DNA from 2 places in the Exiguobacterium sp. FD-YE-25-4 genome. Region 2 is predicted to be linked to the other one. Evidence: predicted binding sites of a transcription regulator. Region 2 holds the regulator's gene; the other holds the start of a gene.
What was found. Region 2 encodes LexA, which represses DNA repair genes until DNA is damaged. Its sites were predicted from a motif close to CGAACATATGTTCG; they were not measured.
Positions count from the first base shown of each region.

Region 1: the regulator LexA is predicted to act here: its motif matches at 4,482-4,495, upstream of AC13H5_RS10950 (DNA endonuclease).

Region 1 is NZ_CM168041.1:2,124,132-2,131,815, reverse strand. It holds gene AC13H5_RS10970 (GNAT family N-acetyltransferase) at 1-432, shown strand, start outside; gene AC13H5_RS10965 (hypothetical protein) at 443-766, shown strand; gene AC13H5_RS10960 (methyl-accepting chemotaxis protein) at 890-2,182, shown strand; gene AC13H5_RS10955 (flagellin N-terminal helical domain-containing protein) at 2,415-3,533, shown strand; gene AC13H5_RS10950 (DNA endonuclease) at 3,591-4,463, opposite strand; gene AC13H5_RS10945 (flagellar protein FlaG) at 4,638-4,994, shown strand; gene fliD (flagellar filament capping protein FliD) at 5,007-6,674, shown strand; gene fliS (flagellar export chaperone FliS) at 6,689-7,063, shown strand; gene AC13H5_RS10930 (flagellar protein FliT) at 7,060-7,413, shown strand; gene AC13H5_RS10925 (DUF3021 family protein) at 7,449-7,684, opposite strand, start outside.
Region 2 is NZ_CM168041.1:1,644,421-1,652,104, forward strand. It holds gene AC13H5_RS08500 (ABC transporter transmembrane domain-containing protein) at 1-1,184, opposite strand, end outside; gene AC13H5_RS08505 (YneF family protein) at 1,314-1,544, opposite strand; gene tkt (transketolase) at 1,669-3,660, opposite strand; gene AC13H5_RS08515 (DUF896 domain-containing protein) at 3,860-4,093, opposite strand; gene AC13H5_RS08520 (YneB family resolvase-like protein) at 4,154-4,798, opposite strand; gene AC13H5_RS08525 (hypothetical protein) at 4,871-5,107, opposite strand; gene lexA (transcriptional repressor LexA) at 5,313-5,933, shown strand; gene AC13H5_RS08535 (metal-binding protein) at 5,933-6,373, shown strand; gene AC13H5_RS08540 (DNA alkylation repair protein) at 6,461-7,561, opposite strand.

The DNA.
Region 1 (7,684 bases), 480 kb from region 2:
GAGCTGTTCTTGAAGCCGGACGAGGTGTCGCTCCGCGAGGCGACCGATGCCGACCGTCCGCTTATCATCGAGACGCTCTCTGAAGCGTTCGGCGATCCGGTCGACGTGACGGAGAACATCTATCAACAGATCGACACACCGGACCGCGTGACGTACATCGGTGAAGTCGACGGTCGTCCGGTCGGAATCATCCGTGCGCTCCTTTCGGGTGAAGATGCCGGCAGCATCCACGCGTTCGGCGTCAAGGCGGACGAGCAAGGCAAGGGATACGGCACGAAGATGTTGAAACAGATGGTCCAGCAACTGTTCCGCATGGGCCGGACGAAACTCGAACTCGACGTCGAGACGGAAAACAAGGCCGCGCTCGAGATTTACAAGCGGGCCGGGTTCGCTGAAAATGGCGGCTATGAGTTTTATTTGTTAGAACTGTGAGGTGAGACAAATGGTTCGAAATTTGAAATGGATGGGTGCCGCCTTTGAGGCGCTGCTCGGCATCCCGGCGCTCGGTGGGCTGTTCATCATCAGCATGGGCTACACACCGCTCGGGTTCATGCTCGTGTTCCACATCGTCGTGCTCGTCTTGTCGATCACGCGGCTGAAGCGGATTTCGGTTGGACCGATTGTCGGCATCACGGCGTCGGTGCTCGGGTTCATCCCGTTCCTCGGCATGATGTTGCACTGGGCGGCCGAGATCGCACTCGCAATCGACGCGCTTTTGACACCGCGCGAACAGGTGCATATGACAAAAGAAGACGACCGATTTTGAAATGAACGCTCTCGGAGACGGGGGCGTTTTTTCATTGACCAAAACTTCAACTGAAAACGCTATACAAAACCTGGCAATCGGACGATATAGTAGGTGATGAATTACACAGAGGAGGAACTCATAGTGAAGCTATTCAAAAACTTTACGACCCAACTGCTCGCTTGGATTTTGGTCACATCCTTTATTACGGGCGGAGCGGTCGGCTGGATCACGCTCTTGCTGCTCACCGAGCTTGAGATGGCGAAAGGACAGGTCATGCTCGTCGGGACGGCCGTGGCGTTGCTCATTTCAGGTTTAGGTGGAGCTGTCATCTACTTGATCGCCCGTCGCCCGCTCAAGGCGATCGAATCGGCGTCAGATAAGGCGGTCGAGGTCGGCAATGGCGATTTGACGGTCGTGTTCGCGAGCGAGACGACGACAGACCGTTCGGAGATGGGACGTCTGCTTCTCTCGATGGACAACATGGTCGGACACCTTCGTGAACAAGGGACGAACATGCGTTACACGGCGGACCAGCTCACCGGTTCGGCGCAAGAGATTGCGGCAGCGGTCCAAGAAGGCAATGTCGCCGGCGAGAACATCCGCCAAGCGATGGACGCTTTGAACAAGATGCTTGAAGACAACGTCAACGCGACGTACAGCTCGATGGACCTACTCGGTGCCGTCGCCCGGACGATGGAGAACATTCGTCAAGAGATGGGCTCGGCGCTTGAATCAGCGAGTGAGATGCAACAAGAGGCCGAGAGCGGCAAAGGCCTCGCCTCGTCGTCGGTCGATGCGATGCATGCGATTGCCGGCAAAGTCGAGCAGTCATCGACGCTCAACAGCAAGTTGACTGAGATGACAGGTGAAATCTCGCGTATCACGGACGTCATCAGCGACATCTCGGCGCAGACGAACTTGCTCGCCTTGAACGCCTCGATTGAAGCGGCCCGGGCCGGCGAACATGGACGCGGCTTCGCGGTCGTCGCGGCCGAGGTCAAAAAGCTCGCCGAACAGACGGCGAACTCGACGCAAGAGATCACGGATTTGATCGTCGACGTCAAACGTTTGGTTGGCGACACGTCGTCATCGATGGCGAACGTGAAAGCGGAAGTGGAGACGGGCGTTGGTCTCGTCGAGAAGGCGGGCGGTGCGTTCGCGTCGATTCACAACTCGGCGAACGAAGTGTACAGCCACGTCCATTCGGTCGATGCGCTCTTGGATGAGTCGCGTGGACAGATCGACTCGGTCGTCACGAACTCGGCTGGCATCGTCGGCATGGTCGAAGAGGCGTCACGCTATGCGACAGAAGTCACGTCAGCGGCGAGCCAACAAGCGGCAAGTCTCGGGGAAGTGAACGGTGCGATGACGGAGCTCGTCCGTGTCGCGGAGAGCTTGCAGAATGAGACGGAGCAAGTGAAGGTAGAAGCGTAAGGAGGAGCGACCCAGCGATGGGTCGTTTTTCTATTCAAAACTAAGAAACTACGGAAAATGAGTAGAAAGTTGATAAAAACACTAAACAGATTCGAGTTGGCTCCGATATAGAGTATGGAAACGATAAAACGTTCCAACTAATACAAGGTGAGGGGCCGGCCTAAGCCTTGTATGCTCGGACAAATGGATTTGGAAGAGCGGAAAAAACTCAAACCTATGGAGGGAAATTACAATGATTATTAACCACAACCTTAACTCAATGAACGCACACCGCAACATGTCATTCAACACAGCACAAACTGGTAAAGCGATGGAGAAATTATCTTCAGGTCTTCGTATCAACCGTGCTGGTGACGATGCAGCTGGTCTTGCAATCTCTGAAAAAATGCGCGGACAGATTCGTGGTCTCGATCAAGCTTCACGTAATGCTCAAGATGGCATTTCATTGATTCAAACTGCTGAAGGTGCATTGAACGAGACTCATTCAATTCTTCAACGGATGCGTGAGTTAGGCGTTCAAGCATCAAACGATACTAACCAACCTGAAGATAGAACAGCAATTAAAGAGGAAGTTTCACAGCTCGAAGCTGAAATTACTCGTATTGCGGATACAACGCAATTTAATGGAAAGAACCTTCTAAAAGGGACATTTGGCGTTTCAGTTGATGGAGCAACTACCACTGCGATTGCTAGCAACGGGATTGTTGGAGTTGACGTTTCTGGAGCAAAAGCTAATGAAACTTTCACTTTAACAGGTGCTGCTACTGAACTTACATTAACAGACAGTGAAGGAAACGCCCAAGTATTAACTGGATTGACTGATGACTTCAACGGCACTCTCAATTTCGATAAGCTCGGAGTTAAGTTGGAAGTGAACAACTTCCAAGGAGCAACAGGTGTTACCTTTACTGCTGGCGTTGGTAGTGATGATACAATCACTACAGGAGCAAACTCTGGGGCGACGTTCCAAATTGGTGCAAACGAAGGCCAAAAAATTCAGCTCAACATTGCTGATATGACTTCATCTGGATTAGGCGTTAACAATGTAAACTCACAAATGAGTTCGCATGCAGACGCAACAGCTGCAATTACTACTATTGATACTGCTATCAAAACTGTTTCTGAGCAACGCTCAAAATTAGGAGCAGTACAAAACCGTTTGGAACATACAATCAACAACTTGAATGTTGGAGCTGAAAACCTTCAAGCTTCTGAATCACGTATCCGTGACGTAGATATGGCTAAAGAGATGATGAACTTCACGAAGAACAACATCCTTAACCAAGCTGCACAAGCTATGATGGCGCAATCGAATCAACAGCCGCAGGCAGTTCTTCAATTGCTCCGTTAATTGGCTCTATAACAAGATTTATAACTCCCACGACTCCTCAAGAGCCGTGGGAGTTTTTTAACTTACATACACAGCCTCGACTTCTCTTAATCTGTTTTTCTTAATGTCTTGCCATTTGTACACGACAGACCAATATGTTCTACCTAACACATCTGCGATTTCTTGATCCGTCTGTCCACGTAACTTCGAAGTGACGATATACTCGATGTCTTCCTCCGTATAATCATTTTTAGGCTTAGAGGTAATCACTACTTTATCAGGATTTTCGTCTTTCTCTTGTGACAAACGATAGTCCCAATCCAACTTCCAAGCCATAGACGGGATTTCAGTGGCATATGATTTTGTGAACTCGAGAAAATTGAGAGCTTCTTGGGTCTTCTGTATTCGGAGGATATAGTTATGTCCGTCATTCCGTCGGCTTAACACAAATTGGTGTCCAAACGTATCGTGAATAAATTGGCTTAAATAGTTTAACTCAGATGGATGGAAAGCTTGGAGGTATAAAGCGATGTGTGGGGTCAAAATGATTTGATTTTTATTGGAGCGACTCGACCTTGTTAAACAAAGACTGCCGTCATCAAGATAGAGTGCTAACAAAAAGACTGGATCGGTACACTCTCGTAGTAGATGAAGCGGGACGCTTTTTTTACCGGCAATATACAGTTGGTCACGGAGCCAAGTGAATAATTCATCGTATTTAGAAGTTAGCGATGCACTTGTCCCATTATTATTCTTGATGATACTTGAGAAAATACGAGGTGTCTGTTTCAATTTCCATTCGCGATATTCCAATTGTTTGATGGAAAAGTGTTCACCATACCGCAAATTCGCATTCGGATATTTTTTCTTATGAATGCTGATATGGCCGTCTCCTAGCAAAGTCCCCAACAATAAACTTTTCTCATAAGTTGTTAACTCGTCCCACTTCAAAATTAACCCCTCCTAATAAGAATGTACGTTCGTATATTATATACCCAGCTAGTTTCACAGTATTCTTTAGTTTCTACTTAAGATTAGACGAATTAGTGAACTCGATAACATTGAAGATTATGAATCTGATGCCGATATACATAATGAAGAAATCATAATGAGGTGTGATAGCTTATGAATCCAATTATCTCTGAAGTCCGGCTTCACCTACCTTCTTCTGTCTTGCCGTATGAACAAACGAAAAACGTGTTCGTCGAAGCCAATCAACAAGCTCTCGCCGACGAAGGCATCGTCATTCTCCCGACGCCTCAACACGTGACGAAGTTAGAGGCAGCCGTCGAGAAGGCGAACTTGGTACTCGAACAACAACGTACCGGTTTAAAGTTTATGAAACATGAAAAATTGAACGACTACTATATTCAAATTGTGGACACGAACAACGAAGTCATCCGTGAAATCCCAAGCAAGAAGTCGCTCGACTTTTTCGCTGCTTTTATGGAATTCAATCAGCTCTTCGATAAACGTGTATAAAGGAGGTACATCATGACAACACCTATCCGTTTTGGCGGACTCGCCAGTGGGATTGATACTGATACAATCATCAAACAATTGATGCAAGTGGAAAGAGTACCGGTCGACAAACTTGAACAAAAGAAACAAACGACTGAATGGAAACGAGATGCCTACCGTGAAATCAACCGCTCACTCATGACACTGCGGAACAGTGCGGTCGATCTCATGTTTAGCCGAAACTTTCAGGCTAAAACCGCATCGTCATCTGACACGTCCCGTATACAAGTCACCTCTTCACCATCGAGTGGGAATGCCGCACTCGAGATTCGAAGTGTAGAGAGTTTGGCAACTTCTGCGAGTCATATCGTTCAACTGAGAGATAAGAATAACAATTTGGTAACACGGGAGACTGCTGCTAAGGATTTGGACTTAGACATCAATACAAAAATACAAACGTTTACGGGTTCCCCGACTGAAGTTACTTTAGATTCAAAGATGAATGACGGCGGTAAACTGTTTATTAATAATGTAGAATTGTTGCCGACAGAATATACCTATGATTCAGCCACAGGCAAAGTGATATTCAATTCACCGATTGCCGAAGGAGCCGAATTAAAGTACGAATCCGGCTTTAAAATTGAATATATTAACAAGGACGGCGGGACTCCAGCTCAGCTGACGATTGGAGCAGATGCAAAATTTAGTGATGTTATCACTCAATTGGGTTCAAAAGATACGAACTTCTCTGCTTTTTTCAACGAAGCGTCAGGTGAAATGGCATTGACCCAACGTAATACCGGTAGCAACTCTACTATTGCATTCGCTGGTAAAGCTGAGACACTCTTTAATGCTAGTATTGCGGATGGAATTAAGGGCGAAGATGCAGTCTTCAATGTAAACGGAATTGAGTTGACACGTAGCTCAAATACGGTAACGATCGATAATATGACTATCACACTCAAATCTGAGTTCAAAGCTGTCGATAATCCTGCGCCTGTTACTTTATCTGCCGCAACTGACACTCAAAAAGTATTTGATAACATTAAAGGATTTGTCGATAAATATAACGAAACGATTGATTTGATGAACAAGAAAATCAAAGAAGATCGTTTCCGTTCATTTACACCACTCACGCAAGCACAGCGTGATGAACTGTCTGAAGACGAAATCAAGAAGTGGGAAGATAAAGCGATGAGCGGGATGCTTCGTGGTGATACGATTGTCCGAAGTGCGATGGATACAATGCGTGGTAAGTGGTCAAGTACATCGTCTTCAACAAACGATGATACGATGCAACAGCTATTCCAAATTGGTCTTGCGACCGGTTCAGATTTCACAAACGGTGGGAAAATCGAGCTGAACGAAGAGAAACTTAAAGCTGCCATCGAAAAAGATCCGGAACAAGTGTATCAATTGTTCACGAACGCAGAGAGTGGATTACTTCCACAAATTCGTGATGCTGCGACTAACTCACGTGCTTCTATTACTCGAATCGCTGGTACCGAGGGGTCAGGTGCTCCGACATACTCGATGGGACGTGAAATGACAGATATAGACGACAGGATCAAGAGATTAAATGACTTGTTAATCGATAAAGAAAACGCCTACTACCGTCGCTTTACAGCGATGGAAACGGCGATGAACCAGGCGAACTCGCAAGCCGCCTCACTGCAACAGTTTCTAGGCGGAAGCATGTAAGAGGAGGAATTTAAATGGTAGCCAACCCATATGCAGCATATCAAAACAACGCGGTCACGACCGCAAACCCACAGGAACTGACGCTCATGCTTTACGATGGGGCGCTCAAGTTCATGCGCCTCGCCAAACTCGCCATCGAGCAAGGAAATCCAGACTTGAAGAATACGAACATTCAAAAGACACAAGCCATCTTTCAAGAGATGCGCTTGACGTTGAATAAGGATGTCGCGATTTCGGCAAACTTAGATTCGCTCTATGAGTACATGTGGCGTCGCCTCGTCGATGCGAACGTCAAGAACGACACGACCATCATCGATGAAGTACTCGACTTCACGACTGAGCTCCGCGACACGTGGAAGGAAGCGATGAAACTCGCGAAGCAAGCATGAGACCCATCGATGAAATCATCTTCAAGACACAACGACTAAAGGATTTGTTGGCGAAAGTGCCAGAAGAACCGACGTATGATACATGGATGGACCAAATCCATGAGCTCCTTGACGACCGTGAGCAATTGCTCGCAGCGCACGGACCGGACTTGAAGGACGCCGACCAGACCGTGATCCGTCAGCTCGTCGATGACAGTCAACAAATTGCGCGGTTGATTGAGGCCGAGCATCAACGGCTTGGGATGACCCTCGGGACGGCGCGACAAGAACGGAAGACAGTCAAGTCGTACGTTGATCCCTACGAAAACGTCGATTCGAATTTCTCAGGGTTATTCGATCAACAAACATGAAACAGCTCGAAGGCGTGCCTTCGAGCTATTTTCGTTCATAAAATTTTAGCTTGTCGTCGTGCCTTTTGTATTACATAGGACGTGCTAAATAGAATCAGTCCACTCACATTGAACTTCAAGTAAGCCAATAGGGCATCATGTACCGAAATCACCGGCATAAAGCCGCTGAATATGACGAGCGGAAGGATTGTCACATGCATCGTGATCCAATGGATCAAAATTTGTTTCGGGAACGACCACCGTCTCACTTCATAGATGACACTCGTCAGAC
Region 2 (7,684 bases):
CCGATTTTGATCGTCCCATCATGCACGTCATACTCTCGTGTCAACAAGCGTACAATCGTCGTCTTACCAGAACCGGTACGGCCGACGAGTCCGAGCGTCCGTCCGCGTTCGAGGCGGAATGTGACGTCTTGCAGGACGGGCGTCTCGTCATAACGGAACGCACGAATATCCGCTTCAATCTCCGAATGGGCGAGTTTCGTCGCCGCCATCGGATCATCCTGAATCTCAGGTTTGACGGCGAGCATCCGCTCGATCCGGTCGTAAGACGCCCGCCCTCGTTCGACGATATTGAACAGCCAGCCGAAAGCGAGCATCGGCCACGTGAGCAAGCCGAGATAGGCGGTGAAACTAACGATCTGTCCGATGGTCAGCTCTCCTTGTTCAATCAAATACGCGCCATAACCGATCGACAAGATATACGAGAGGCCGACAATCCCGAAGATGGTCGGGTCGTACAAGGCGTCGATTTTCGCGACACGTACGTTTTTCGCCATGACTTCGTCGGATAGCTTCTCGAACGAGTCGACGTCGCGGCCGACTTCCCCGGTCGACTTCAACACCCGGACACCGCTGACGCTCTCTTGGACTTTATCGTTCAGTTCAGAGAACGCCGCTTGGGCGACCCCGAACCGATTATGTAAGAGTTTGCCGTATCGCGTCGTCAACGCGACCATGATTGGCAGCGGCAACAATGCCACGACCGTCAACTTCCAACTGATGGTCGTCACCATCGTGATAATGACGAACGTTCCCATAGTGATGCTATCGACGAGTGTCAAAATCCCCGCACCCGCCGTCGTCGAGACGGCTTGGACATCGTTTGTCGCATGGGCCATCAAATCCCCGACCCGCGACTTCTTATAAAACCGTTGATCTAAATCGGTGAAATGACGATAGAGCTGACTCCGCAACATCCGACCGAGGCGAATCGAAGCCCCGAAGATGAAGTATCGCCAGAAGAAACGGGCCACATAGTTCCCGATCCCGACGGCCGCGAGCCCGCCGAGCAACATCCATAATAAATCTGTTCCAAGCGTTCCCCGGTTGATTTCATCGACGATTCGTCCGATGATGCGCGGCGGTATAAGTTCGAGCGCCGCGACGAACATGAGTAAGACGATGCCGAGCGCATACGTCCGCCACTCGAGCTTGAAGAACCAAGCTAGTTGTTTGAATACACGAATTGGAAACACCCCCTATGTTGTCTTGAATTCAGACTATTCTATTAGATTAGCGAAAGTTTGTTCGATTGTCTAACAAAAACTGGATGAAAAAAGCACTTTGCGGGCGCAAAGTGCTTCGGTCAATCGAGTTTATTTCTTTTCGTTCTTCATTTGAACGTTCATGGCGCGCATCACTTGGTTGACTTTCTTCTGTGACGGCTTTTGACCCATTTGCATCATCAATGTACGAATCATATCTTCGTTGATCGGTGGGTTCTGTTCGAGGTAGTTCATCATGTATTTACGAGCGATAAAGAAACCGATCGCAATACCCCCGATTAGTGCTGCCACGATAAGAAGAATCCAGAATAATGTACTCAAGGCTTAACCTCCTCTACCATATGAAACATCGTTTTTTACTATACACTATATTACGCTAATTCGCTAGTCGTCTGAAAAAAAAGTGGTGACCCAAAACCTCCGGGCCACCACTGACAACATGCGATTAAAGTGATTTGACAGCTGCGACGACGTTGTCGACAGACATGCCGTATTCTTTCATGAGGAGATCCCCAGGAGCAGAAGCGCCGAACTTGTCGATGCCGAGTACTTTTCCGCCGAAACCGACGTATTTGTACCAACCGAGCGTCGCGCCCGCTTCGAGCGAGACACGTTTCGTGATCGACGACGGAAGGACCGATTCTTTATACTCTGCCGATTGCGCTTCGAACAATTCCCAAGAAGGCATCGAGACGACAGCCGCGTTCACGCCTTCAGCCGCGAGTGCTTCGCGAGCTTCGACGAGGACGTGTACTTCAGAACCTGTACCGAGAAGGAGGACGTCCGCCTCGCTCGAGTTACCGGCGACGACGTAGCCACCTTTGGCCGCTTCTTCAATCGACGTGCCCTCGAGTTCTGGCAACGCTTGACGCGTCAAGACGAGAAGTGACGGTGATGATTTCGTTGTGATTGCTTGCTTCCAAGCCGCAATCGTCTCTTTTCCGTCAGCCGGACGGAGAACAGACAAGTTTGGCATCGCACGGAAGCTCATCAAGTGCTCGACCGGTTCGTGGGTCGGGCCATCTTCGCCGACCGCGATTGAATCGTGTGTCAAGACGAACGTTGATGGGATTCCCATGAGCGCAGCAAGTCGAACGGCCGGGCGAAGGTAATCCGAGAAGACGAAGAACGTCGCGCCGTATGGGAGAACCCCACCGTGGAGCGCCATCCCGTTGACGGCTGCTGCCATCGCGAATTCACGGACTCCGAACCAGATGTTGCGGCCGGCTGGATCTTCATCGAAGTCCGCAGCGCCTTTGATCATCGTGTTGTTCGAACCAGCGAGGTCAGCCGAGCCTCCGAAGAGAGTCGGAACCGCTTTGGCGATCGCGTTCAATACTTCACCGCTCGTTTGACGAGTCGCTTTTTTCGAACCGATTTCGAACGTCGGCAATTCGCTGTCCCAACCTTCTGGGAGCTCGTTGTTCATCGCACGCTCGAACTGGGCACCAAGTTCAGGGTGTGCTGACTTGTAAGCTTCAACGAGTTCGTTCCAGTCCGCTTCATGCTTCGCGCCTGGCTCAACGACTTTATCGTTGAACAAGTCGTATACTTCGTTCGGTACGTAGAAGTTCTCGCCTTCCCACTTGTAGAACTGCTTCGTGAGCTCAATTTCAGCTTCGCCGAGTGGTGCACCGTGTGATGCCGATTTGCCTGACTTGTTCGGTGAACCGAAGCCGATAACCGTCTTCACTTCGATGAGGGTCGGTTTCGACGTTTCTGCTTTCGCTTCGTCGATTGCTTTCGCGATCGTATCGATATCCGTACCATCTTCGACACGGATCACTTGCCAACCGTAGGCGTTGAAACGATCTTCAACGCTTTCCGAGAACGATTTGTGAAGGTCGCCGTCAAGCGAGATATCATTTGAATCGTAAAGGACGACGAGTTTGCCAAGTTTCAAGTGACCAGCGAGCGAAGCAGCTTCTGCCGATACGCCTTCCATCAAGTCACCGTCTCCGCAAATCCCGTATGTGAAGTGGTCAACCACTTTGAACTCATCGCGGTTGTACGTCGCTTCCAAATGTTTCTCTGCCATTGCCATCCCGACAGCCATGGCAATCCCTTGTCCGAGCGGTCCAGTCGTCGCGTCGACACCTGCCGTGTGACGGTACTCTGGATGCCCAGGCGTTTTCGAATCCATTTGGCGGAACGATTTGAGATCGTCCATTGAGAGATCGTAACCAGATAAGTGAAGAAGCGAGTACAAGAGCATCGAACCGTGTCCCGCTGAAAGGACGAACCGATCACGGTTGAACCAGTTCGGGTTTTTCGGGTTGTGACGCATTTTGTCCGTCCAAAGTGTGAACGCCATCGGAGCCGCACCCATCGGCATACCCGGGTGACCTGAGTTCGCTTTTTGGACCGCATCGATTGAGAGCGTCCGAATCGAGTTAATCGCTAATAATTCTTTAGTAGTTGTTTCCACTAATTTCATCCTCTCTGTTGTTAACAAAGTTTCTACCCGTCATATTTTAGCACACTCATTCGTGTGTCACAACTAATTAATTAGTATAACACATTAAATGGAATCGTTTACTTCCTTTCGTTTGAAAACGCATCAATGAGTCCCCCTGATCAACGTTCGCGTATAACAAACATGCACATCCTATATGAAATAGGATGTGCATTCATGGTCATTCTGAGCGGTAACGTTCCTGCTCATCTTTTAATTTTTCTGGCGTTACGTCGTTTCCTTCCGGATCGACGACCTTCATTCCCATCATCTGTGATTTGAATGATTGGCGGAACGCTTGCAAATATTGTTGGCGCAGCGCTTGCTGCTCGTCCATCTCTTGTGGTGACAGACCATCTGTCTTTGCTTTGTTGGCGAGGAAATTGATTCGCTCCAACTGTTCAGGTGCTAGCATCGGGCTCGCCCCCTCTCTACTGAATTTGTCCTTCTACTGTACAAAATCAGCGAGCAGGAATCAAGTTTCTGGTACCGACACGTGCTCCAAGTAGCGCCGGTTCACGGTCGCTTTCGATACCTCATAACCAAAACCGCGGAGGGTGGCGGCAATTTCAGCGAACGTGAGTCCACGTTCACGCAATTGGACGATTTCTTCAATCGGAACTTCGATTCGGCTCCGGCCGCCCTGGTCATGGTGCTGGATATTCCGATGCGGATTAAATCCGTTCGCGACCGCCCGACGCATTCCGCGTGAAATTTTAGCGTTATGGATCTTGCGTTGATACTCTTCGACGACACTGACGATTTCGAGCACCATCTTCTCGGCGTCGGAGACGATATATTCATCGGACGACTGCATCGTCAACAAGCGCACGTTATGTTTCATGAGCGTATGCAAGATAGCGATTTTTGCATTTCCCCGTCCGAGACGGCTGTCATCGCTCACGAGCACGGCATCGAGATCAGACGTCGAGACGTGCTCCAATAGATCGAGCAGTCCCGCCCGATTGACCTCATACCCGCTCTCTTGTTCACTGATCACATCGACAACCTCAGCATCAAGACGTCTCGCCATCTGCTTCAATTCGTCCGCCTGACGACTGAGCGACGTCTCTTGGGTGGACTTGTTCGTCGATACGCGACAATAAATGACGACTCGCATCGCGTCACTTCCTTTCTTTCCATTCGCCCTCTACGATACACAGGATGAAGGGATGTTCGCAATCAGAAACGATTATTCGGCGGCGAACCACGTCGTCTTGTCGTCTTTTTTCTCATCCCGTTTAGCGAGAATATGCGCTTCGAGCGTCTCCGCCTCTGTCAAGGCGACTTCTTCTTCAATACTGTGTTCGACTTTTTGTTCGGTCACGACGACCGCTTCGTTGTCACGAAGCTCTCCGACCGCGAAAAATACGAACATACCGAATGCCAACATGCCGACTAAGATGATTCCATTGATTGTGTCTCTCATAATCATTGCCTCCTGGGAATAAGAATACACGTTCTCGAGAACGTCTGTTCGTTTATCTGTTCTCATCATAAAACAAGAACTTCTGTTCGGTCAAGCAGAAAAAAACGAACGAATGTTTGTGCGCTCATGTGTTCTTGTGTTAAACTAAACCCATAAAGAATAGGATGCGTTCGCAGGTTATTCGACATAATCGAGGTGAAATCCATTGAAAAAAATGTCAGCAAGACAACAACAGATTCTTGATTTTATAAAAGCCGAGGTTCGGGCGAAAGGGTATCCCCCTTCGGTCCGCGAAATTGGCGAGGCTGTCGGGCTCGCATCGAGCTCGACTGTACACGGTCACTTGGACCGTCTTGAGAAGCGTGGATTGATTCGACGTGATAAGACGAAGCCACGCGCCATCGAGATTTTGGATGAAGAGATGTCCGTCGTCGAAGACCACGATGCCGTCATGTACGTGCCGGTCATCGGGAAAGTCACAGCCGGTACGCCGATCACGGCCATCGAGAACGTGGAAGAACACTTCCCGCTCCCGGCTCACGTCGTCGGTTCCGACAACGTCTACATGCTCTCTGTCTCAGGAGACTCGATGATTAACGCGGGGATCTTGGATGGGGACCGCGTCCTCGTCCGTCAACAGAACACGGCCGACAATGGAGAGATTGTCGTCGCCATGACGGATGAAGGTGAAGCGACCGTGAAGCGGATTTATAAAGAAGCTTCGAAAGTTCGCCTCCAGCCGGAGAACGACGAGCTCGAAGCGATGTATTTCGATAACGTGTCGATTTTAGGGAAGGTCATCGGTGTATACCGCACGATTCACTAATGGCTAGTGGCAAGACACATACCCGTACGAATCTCGTGGCAATCGGTGCTCTTGCGATTGCCACGCCTTTTATTGACATCGATGTTCCGACCGTGTTCTTGCTTGGCGCCCTCATCGGGACGTTCTGGCTCTCCCCGGATCTCGATTTGAAGTCGGACGCCTATTATCGATGGGGACCGCTTCGGGGCTTTTGGCTCCCTTATGTGAAGATTATGCCCCATCGGTCGTTATTCTCGCATTTTCCGCTCTTGAGCGATCTGATCCGGGTCATCTATCTCGGTTTCCCGCTCACGCTTCTGCTCACGGTCACGCCGTATGAGGAAGCTGTCAGATCGTGGCTCGACCTGAACGGGGCAGCATGCTTCTTCGGACTCGTTTTCGCGACGACGCTACATACGACGCTCGACTATGCGTCCACGTTCTTCAAACGTGCGTTTTAACCAGATCGTTATGTTATACGCTAAAAAAGGGCAACCCGTCTAAATAGACAGGGTTGCCCTTTTTTGAACCGTTTATTATATGGAAGTTCAATAACTTTTATGCAACATGACATGATGTTCAGCCACTTCTCGTCCATTTACCAACAAGACGACACGATGCTCCCCTGGATAATGCCGACGGGTCGTCAAATCTGACCAGTCGTGCACTCTGGTCGCTGCAAGTCGCGCACCCCCAGCGACGGTTCTATTCGCTAGCAGGAATGCTTTACGACTCGCTTTCCCGTTGGCCTTTATAAACTCAATCGCGTATTCGATACGAATATAAGCAGCATCCCCTGGACGAATGGACACATCGTACTCAATCTCGCACGCCTCCCCTATGCGGATCACGTTCGGATGTATAGAAATCGATGCGTCGACGGTTAAATTTGTTTCCTGCGTATAACCGAATATCGTTAACGCGTCAGGATGGGCTGACTTGATCAGTGTCCGGCATCCGTGCCTAATGATCCAATCGGTATGAGGATGCTCGCCCTGCCATCGTCGCGAGACTGCGAGTACAGCTTCTGGGTGATCTTTCGAGATATCGTTGAGGTTGTTAGCGACACTTTTTCTCACATATAATGATGGATCTTCTTTTAACAACTCTAGGATCTCCAACACTGGAGCTGGGTCTTCTTTGAACATCGGTAACGATTCCGCCCACGGAAGGCGAGGACGACAACCCTCACTCGCCAAACGCCGAACATGTTCGTTCGGATGAATGGCCCAAGCTGTCATTTGGTGCATCACACGCGTTGGATCCCGCAACAAAAAAGGTCTGATGGCGAATTCAGAAGACGACTTCTGCGTGAAGAGTTCGAGCGCTGACATCGAGCGTTCCCAATGCTCTTCTGCCTGTCCATACACCGCTACAAAGTCCGGGAAAAACAAATAAGGAAAGCCGACGCAGTCATCTGCAATTTCAACCAATACGTCCAAAGCTGATTCGTAATCCTGTGGCAAATACTGACCGAGTTTTATCGAAATACGTCGAGTACGCCCTTTGAGTGCCAACGCTTCCCACGATTCATCTATGATTGATGCGATAAAAGCCTGTACGTCAAATGACGGATACACGGTTTGAATACGTCGTCCAAATTCCAACAAAAAGGTCTCATCATACACGTCTTTTAATGGTGTTGCCACTTCTCGTCCCCCTATCCCATTCCATTACATTTATAGTGATATACATTCTCCCTCATTATATTGATTAGTTGAAGCGAATTATAGAAAAAGAGTCCTGAATGAGCACTTCATACGAAGACTCGT